One region of the Pseudomonas sp. B21-017 genome, then DNA from elsewhere that is predicted to be linked to it. Evidence: predicted binding sites of a transcription regulator. Region 1 holds the regulator's gene; the other holds the start of a gene.

What was found. The regulator sigma-54, encoded in region 1, starts transcription at its own class of promoters, with help from an activator protein. The targets are predictions, from matches to a motif close to ANTGGCATNNANNTTGCTNT.
Region 2: glnK (P-II family nitrogen regulator) is a predicted target of sigma-54. The motif match lies at 1,967-1,986, and genes of this name have one in related genera.

The regions. Positions count from the first base shown of each region.
Region 1 is NZ_CP087194.1:5,506,792-5,510,987, reverse strand. Features, by position in the region: gene pmbA (metalloprotease PmbA) at 1-20, shown strand, start outside; gene LOY28_RS25015 (HPr family phosphocarrier protein) at 150-422, opposite strand; gene rapZ (RNase adapter RapZ) at 438-1,295, opposite strand; gene ptsN (PTS IIA-like nitrogen regulatory protein PtsN) at 1,298-1,762, opposite strand; gene hpf (ribosome hibernation-promoting factor, HPF/YfiA family) at 1,775-2,083, opposite strand; gene LOY28_RS24995 (RNA polymerase factor sigma-54) at 2,158-3,651, opposite strand; gene lptB (LPS export ABC transporter ATP-binding protein) at 3,836-4,196, opposite strand, start outside.
Region 2 is NZ_CP087194.1:6,287,976-6,292,171, reverse strand. Features, by position in the region: gene LOY28_RS28715 (YifB family Mg chelatase-like AAA ATPase) at 1-649, opposite strand, end outside; gene LOY28_RS28710 (HigA family addiction module antitoxin) at 1,095-1,358, shown strand; gene LOY28_RS28705 (accessory factor UbiK family protein) at 1,508-1,774, opposite strand; gene glnK (P-II family nitrogen regulator) at 2,191-2,529, shown strand; gene LOY28_RS28695 (ammonium transporter) at 2,565-3,902, shown strand; gene LOY28_RS28690 (secondary thiamine-phosphate synthase enzyme YjbQ) at 4,115-4,196, shown strand, end outside.

The DNA of each region.
Region 1 (4,196 bases):
TGACGGTGGCGGGTAGTTAAGCTGCGGTTGCTGCACAAAAAAATGCGCCACCCGATCGGGTGGCGCTTTTTTTTTTGGATCAAAATATCGCAGTTTCGTCAGCGCCTACGCATCCGTGGGCGCAATCGAAAGCCGTAATTCATTGATCTTTATTCGCCTTCGTCGAAGAAGTTGTTGATCAGCGCCACCAGTGCATCCATAGCTTCCTGCTCTTGTTCACCTTCGGTTTTCAGGTGGATTTTGGTGCCCTTGCCGGCCGCGAGCATCATCATGGCCATGATGCTTTTGCCATCGACCATCGTTTCCGGTGTACGGCCAGCCCTGATCTGGCAAGGGAACTGCCCGGCGACGCCAACGAATTTTGCAGACGCGCGGGCATGCAGGCCCAGCTTGTTGATGATTTCGATTTCCAGAGCAGGCATCGCGATGTGAATCCTTTAGCTGAGGTCGCGGTGGCGAACCTGGACGTTCTTCAGGGATTGTTGCAGGACCTGGCCCAGACGTTCGGTCAGGTAGACAGAGCGGTGATGCCCGCCGGTGCAGCCAATGGCAATGGTGACATAGGCGCGGTTGCTGGCGGCAAAGCGGGGCAGCCACTTGAGCAGGTAGGAGGAAATGTCCTGGAACATTTCCTCGACATCCGGCTGCGCCGCCAGGTAGTCGGCCACCGGTTGATCGAGCCCGGACTGTGCCCGCAGCTCCGGTTTCCAGTAAGGGTTAGGCAGGCAGCGCACGTCGAACACCAGATCGGCGTCCACCGGCATGCCACGCTTGAACCCGAAAGACTCCACCAGAAACGCAGTACCGGGCTCCGGCTGATTCAGCAGGCGCAGCTTGATGGTATCGCGCAGCTGATACAGGTTCAGATTGGTGGTGTTGACCTTGAGGTCGGCCAGGTCGGCGATCGGCCCCAGCAGATTGGTTTCGTCCTCTATCGCCTCCGCCAGCGAGCGATTGGCACTGCTCAGCGGGTGACGACGGCGGGTTTCCGAAAATCGTTTGAGCAGGGTCTCTTCATCGGCGTCCAGATACAGCACATCGCACTGGATATGCCGGCTGCGGACTTCTTCCAGCAATTCGGGAAACCGTGACAGGTGGCTCGGCAAGTTGCGTGCATCGATGGACACGGCCACCAGAGGTTGTGCCAGTTCGGTGTGAATCAGTGCGCGTTCGGCCAGTTCCGGCAACAGACCGGCCGGCAGGTTGTCGATGCAGTAGTAGCCGTTGTCCTCGAGAACATCGAGGGCAGTGCTTTTACCTGAGCCGGAGCGGCCGCTGACGATGATCAGGCGCATGATTAGTGACCGTTTTGCTCGTCCAGGACAACCTGATACAAGGCTTCGTTGCTCGGGGCGCTGCGCAGTTTTTCACGCACTTCCTTGCGATCAAGCATGCTGGCGATCTGGCGCAGCAACTCCAGGTGCGCATCGGTGGCGGCTTCGGGGACCAGCAGTACAAACAGCAGGTCAACCGGGGCACCGTCGATGGCGTCGAAATCGATGGGTGCATCCAGGTGCATCAAGGCACTGATGGGCGATCCGCAGCCCTTGAGACGGCAGTGGGGGATGGCGATACCGTTGCCAAAGCCGGTGGAACCGAGTTTTTCACGGGCGACCAGACTCTCGAAGACATCCTGCATGGCCAGATCCGGCACTTCGCGATGGATGAGGTTGGCAATTTGCTCGAGGGCTTTCTTTTTACTGCCGCCCGGCACGTTCACCAGGGAACGGCCGGGGGTCAGGATGCTTTCAAGTCGGATCATGGGTTGGGAGTGTTAACGACCGGTCGCGCCCTGGAGGAGGCTCTGGGTCTTTTCCTTATGCTTTTTGAGTTGTTTATCCAGCTTGTCGGTCAGTGCGTCGATCGCTGCGTACATATCGGTATGTTCCGCGTTAGCGACCACCTCATTGCCGGGAATATGCAGCGTGGCTTCGATTTTCTGCTTGAGCTTCTCGACCGTCATCGTGACCTGCACGTTGGTGATCTTGTCGAAATGCCTCTCTAATCGTTCGAGTTTTTCGCCGATGTAGGTGCGAAGAGGTTCGGTCACTTCCAGTTGGTGTCCACTGATGTTGACTTGCATACAGCTTCTCCTTCGTTGCCAGTGCATAAAGCGGTAGATCCGATGATCTACCACTGGAACGCTGTGGCGTGGCTCTACATCAACCGCTTGCGTTCGCTCGAAGGCGCGATTCCTAGGGATTCGCGGTACTTGGCGACGGTGCGGCGAGCCACCTGAATGCCTTGTGCCTCCAGTAAACCAGCGATCTTGCTGTCACTCAACGGCTTTTTCTGATTTTCCGCGGCAACCAGTTTTTTGATGATCGCGCGGATCGCCGTAGACGAGCATTCACCGCCTTCGGAGGTACTGACGTGGCTGGAAAAAAAGTATTTCAGTTCATAGATGCCCCGTGGGGTATGCATGAATTTTTGCGTGGTCACCCGTGAAATCGTCGATTCGTGCATGCCCACCGCTTCAGCGATGTCATGCAGCACCAGCGGTTTCATGGCCTCGTCGCCGTACTCCAGGAAGCCGCGTTGATGCTCGACGATCTGGGTGGCCACTTTCATCAGGGTTTCGTTGCGGCTTTGCAGGCTCTTGATGAACCAGCGAGCCTCCTGCAACTGATTACGCATGAAGGTGTTGTCAGCGCTGGTATCGGCGCGGCGTACGAAGCCGGCGTATTGGGCGTTGACCCGCAGGCGCGGCACCGACTCCTGGTTCAGTTCCACCAGCCAGCGCTCGTTGTCCTTGCGCACGATCACGTCGGGAACGACGTATTCGGCTTCGGTGGACTCGATTTGCGAACCCGGGCGCGGGTTGAGGCTCTGGACCAGTTCGATCACCTGGCGCAGTTCATCTTCCTTGAGCTTCATGCGGCGCATCAGCTGGCTGTAGTCGCGGCTGCCGAGCAAGTCGATGTAATCGGTGACCAAGCGCTTGGCCTCGGTCAGCCAAGGGGTCTTGGCGGGCAGTTGGCGCAGTTGCAGCAGCAGGCATTCACCGAGGTTGCGGGCGCCGATACCGGCGGGCTCGAATTGCTGGATGCGGTGCAGGACGGCTTCGATTTCGTCCAGTTCGATGTCCAGTTCCGGATCGAAGGCCTCGAGGATTTCCTCGAGGGTTTCGTCCAGATAGCCCTGATTGTTGATGCAGTCGATCAGGGTCACGGCGATCAGGCGATCGGTGTCGGACATCGGTGCCAGGTTCAGTTGCCAGAGCAAATGGCTTTGCAGGCTTTCACCGGCCGAAGTACGGGTGGTGAAATCCCACTCGTCGTCATCGTTGCTCGGCAGGCTGCTGGCGCTGGTCTGGTAGACGTCTTCCCAGGCGGTATCGACAGGCAATTCGTTGGGAATGCGCTCGTTCCAGTCGCCTTCCTCAAGGTTATCCACCGTCGGGGCGGTTTCCTGGTAGGAGGGTTCCTGAATGTCGGTGTTGGGTTGCTGTTCGGCTTTGTCGGCCAAGGGGTCTGCGTTATCGAAGTCGTCGCCTTCTTCCTGGCGTTCGAGCATCGGATTGGACTCCAGGGCCTCCTGGATTTCCTGTTGCAGGTCCAGGGTCGACAATTGGAGCAGGCGGATGGCCTGTTGCAGCTGCGGTGTCATCGTCAGCTGCTGGCCCATTCTCAAGACTAGCGATGGTTTCATGGCAGGGGCTTAACACCTTATTCGCCGGCGCACATGCGCCATCCACTACAGGGCGCCGAAGCGCCAAACATAAGCAAATTATATGCCTGAAACTGAAGTGTTTGCCTAGAGCGCTGTAACAATAAAAAACTATTGATTTTTTATTGATATGAGCATCAAGGCGACTGGCCAGGCACCTCAGCGCTTACAGGCGGAACTCATGGCCCAGATACACTTCCTTGACCAGTTCGTTGGCCAGGATGGTGGCGGAGTCGCCTTCAGCGATCAGCTGGCCATCGTTGACGATGTAGGCGGTTTCGCAGATGTCCAGGGTTTCACGGACGTTGTGGTCAGTGATCAGCACGCCAATGCCTTTGGCCTTGAGGTGATGGATGATCTGCTTGATGTCGCCCACCGAGATCGGGTCCACGCCGGCGAAGGGTTCGTCGAGGAGGATGAATTTCGGGTTGGTGGCCAGTGCCCGGGCGATTTCCACCCGACGGCGTTCACCACCGGACAGGCTCATGCCAAGGCTGTCGCGGATGTGGTGAATGTGAAATTCCTGC
Region 2 (4,196 bases), 780 kb from region 1:
TGAACAGCAGGTTATGAGCCCCCGCCGCTGCAATCAGCAAGGCTCGCTTGGCCGCAAGTTGTCCCTGAACTTCATTCAAGTCGGGATAGGGTTTGCTGGCGTAGAGCAAACCGTTGGAAGCGTAGGGTTCGATGGGCGTGTGACCATTGAAATGCGCGACCGCTTGAAGCAGATGATCCACCGCAATCACCTTCAACCCCGACGCCAGGCAGGCTTCTTCAGCGTTCGCTCGCGGGACTACCAGCGTGCGCCCGGCCTTGCGCGCCGCCAGCGCCGCCGGCAAAACCCCGCGAACCGCACGCACCGCGCCCGACAGCGCCAGCTCTCCCAGGCACTCCACGTCATCCAGCGTCAACGTCGGCACCTGCACGCTGGCCGACAGAATCCCCAAGGCAATCGCCAGATCGAACCGCCCGCCGTCCTTCGGTAAATCGGCGGGTGCGAGATTCAAGGTGATGCGCCGCGCCGGAAATTGCAGCCCCGAATTGATGATCGCGCTACGCACCCGATCCTTGCTTTCCTTCACCGCCGCCTCGGGCAGCCCGACCATGGTCAGCGACGGCAAGCCGTTGGCCAGATGCACTTCTACGGTGACGGCGGGCGCATCCACACCAATCTGGGCGCGGCTGTGGACGATGGATAGGGACATGGTCGTTCCTTGAGCTGACGGGGAACCGCTTCCTGCGGCTTTTTTAAAGCGTAGTAGGAGTAACGTGGCAGAAGAGCCGCCAAACTTTCGCAGGATGTTGCTGGGGCCGGTGAGTTGATTCCAGCCAGTTAAGCCATAACACGATCCGTAGCAGCTGGCGGAGCCGGCGCACGGCTGCGCAGCAGTCGTAAAATCAGATCACGCGGTGGATCAGGCAGACCGTACAACTTGGATTTACGACTGCTGCGCAGTCGAACGCAGCCTTCGGCAGCTGCTACAAAGGTTACGTCGCGGCTGGTATTTGGGCGTAATCAACCGAGGAGCTAGATTTCTTTGTAGGACCGGGCCTGGATAGATGAAGGACTTCGGTGAAAGAGTTCGGACGCTCTTGTCGGATCGGGGGGGATGCTTATGATCACAGCTGATCAAGCCCTAAGGAGGGGAGATGAGCAATTCTGGAATGCGGCCGATTCATCCTGGCGAAATCCTTGAAAAGGAGTTTCTAGAGCCTCTGGGCATTACGGCGACTGGTCTGGCTAGCGTGTTGAATGAAGGCACGGATGAAGTGAGTGCCCTTTTCATGCAGGAGAGAGGTATTAGTCCTGAGCTCACAAAGAAGCTATCGCGCTACCTGAAAACCACGCCCGGATTCTGGTTAAAACTGCAATCGACCTACGATCAGCGCAGGGCCGAAATCGAGCGTGGTTGAGCTTCGGGTACTTAAAAAGACTGCAGCGTCCGCGAAGCACGCTTGAACGATGGTTCCCACGCTCTGCGTGGGAACCATCCCGTGACGCTCTGCGTCACATCTGGAGCGTCCCTGGCGGCGTTCCCACGCAGAGCACGGGAACGATCAGGTTACTCGGTGTCAGCAGGTGGATTGAGCTTCGCTTCCAGCTCCGCCACTTTCGCCTCCAAGCTCTCCAACCGGGCGCGGGTCCGCGCCAGCACAACCATCTGGCTGTCGAATTCTTCACGGCTTACCAGGTCCAGCTTGCTGAAGCCGCTCTGCAACAAAGCCTTGAACTGGCTTTCGATTTCGCTTTTCGGCAGTGGGGTGTCGCCGCTGAAGAGGCGGGAGGCGGTGCCGCTCAGGGCGTCGAGGAAGTCTTTGGGCGCGAGCATGGGAAATGTCCTGTCAACAATGGCGGGCAGTGTACCACGCAGTGTCTATAGTCAATCTCGAAGGCTGGGATGCACGCTTTTCGCGCATGCGAGTGGACAGCCACGCACTGTTGTTGTGCGTAACCGTGGCGTCAATCGGCTGGAGAGGTCTGCGTTAGCGGCCAAGGGCTTGAAATCAATGGGTTTTGGATAGATGGCAAGCTTTCTGCTTAGTCGCTGGTGACCCATGCACTGATGCAGTCGCTGTGACGAATGCAGTGCGCCAAGCGGAACGGGGGAAGTTTCGTGCGGAGTGGTTAGCTGGCGTCGGATGGGCAGGTAAGGCCGACGATGCGTTACAAAGCCAGGCACTGCGCTTAGACTTGAGTCGGGTTTGTTTTCCTGGGGCAAGTCCACCAATTCGGGAGAGAGTTTTCATGAAGCTAGTCACTGCCATCATCAAACCGTTCAAACTGGACGACGTGCGCGAGTCGCTGTCCGAGATCGGCGTGCAGGGCATTACCGTTACTGAGGTCAAAGGCTTCGGTCGGCAGAAGGGTCACACCGAGCTGTATCGCGGCGCGGAGTACGTGGTCGATTTTCTGCCTAAGGTGAAGATCGATGTCGCCATTGACGACAAGGATCTGGACCGGGTTATCGAGGCGATAACCAAGGCCGCCAACACCGGCAAGATCGGTGACGGCAAGATCTTCGTGGTCAATCTGGAACAGGCGATTCGCATCCGTACCGGCGAAACCGATACCGACGCAATCTAAGCCGCCACAAACCCAACGCCCCAGGAGAAAACAAAATGACTCTGCGTAAATTCGCAGGGCTAGGAGCCCTGTTGTCCATCGTAATGCCTGGCCTGGCCATGGCGGCAGATCCGGTGGCGCCTCCAGTCCTCAATTCCGGCGATACCGCCTGGATGATGACCTCGACAGCCCTTGTGCTGTTCATGACCATCCCCGGCCTCGCGCTGTTCTACGGCGGCATGGTTCGTTCCAAAAACGTTCTTTCGTTGATGATGCAATGCTTCGCCATTACCGGCCTGGTCACCATCCTGTGGTTCCTTTACGGCTACAGCATGGCGTTTGACACAACGGGTATGGAAGCTAACGTCGTCAACCTCAATTCGTTTGTCGGCAGCTTCGCCAAGGCATTCCTCGCCGGCATCACGCCTGCCAGTATTACCGGCCCCGCGGCGCTGTTTCCCGAGGCGGTGTTTGTCACCTATCAGATGACCTTCGCCATCATCACCCCCGCGCTGATCGTCGGTGCTTTCGCCGAGCGGATGAAGTTCTCCGCAATGCTGGTGTTCATGGGGATCTGGTTCACCCTGGTTTACGCGCCGATTGCGCACATGGTCTGGAGCGGTCCGGGTTCGCTGTTGGGCGACTGGGGCGTGCTCGACTTCGCAGGCGGCACCGTGGTGCACATCAACGCCGGTGTGGCCGGGCTGATCGCCTGTCTGGTACTGGGCAAGCGTAAAGGCTTCCCAACCACCCCGATGGCTCCGCACAACCTCGGCTATACCCTTATGGGTGCCGCGATGCTCTGGGTTGGCTGGTTCGGTTTCAACGCCGGTTCCGCTGCCGCAGCCAACGGCACTGCCGGTATGGCCATGCTGGTGACTCAGATCGCTACCGCCGCCGCAGCCTTGGGCTGGATGTTTGCCGAATGGCTGACCCACGGCAAACCGAGCGCACTGGGTATCGCTTCGGGCGTGGTGGCCGGTCTGGTTGCGATCACTCCGGCGGCGGGTACCGTTGGCCCGATGGGCTCGATGATCATCGGTCTGGCGGCGGGCGTGGTGTGCTTCTTCTGCGCCACGACTCTGAAACGCAAAATGGGTTACGACGACTCCCTCGACGCTTTTGGCGTGCACGGTATCGGCGGTATCCTCGGCGCGATCCTGACGGGTGTGTTCGCTGCACCGTCCCTGGGTGGTTTCGGCACCGTCACCGACATCGCGGCTCAAGTCTGGATTCAGTGCAAAGGCGTGGGCTTCACGGTGATCTACACCGCGATCGTCACCTTCATCATCCTCAAGGTGCTGGACGCTGTCATGGGTCTGCGCATCACCGAGGAAGAAGAAGCAGTCGGCATCGATCTGGCGCTGCACAACGAACGCGGCTACAACTTGTAAGCACGCCTATAAAAAATGCCCGGCTTGCCGGGTATTTTTTTGTCTTGATTTTGTCAGTGAAGGAAAGGCTGAAAGGTTTTTTCATACACGTTCAGGGGCGTTTACAACGGGTGTTTTTCTGCGGCCAATGGCTTACACGATTGAAGGAATATTAGGGCCTTTGTTTTTTCCCAGAGCGCGCTAGAATGCGCCCCGAACGTGCGGAGAACTGTATGTGGCAACAGACTCTGATTACCCTGCGGGCACGGCCCCGGGGCTTTCATCTGGTAACGGACGAGTTACTCGCCGGCTTGC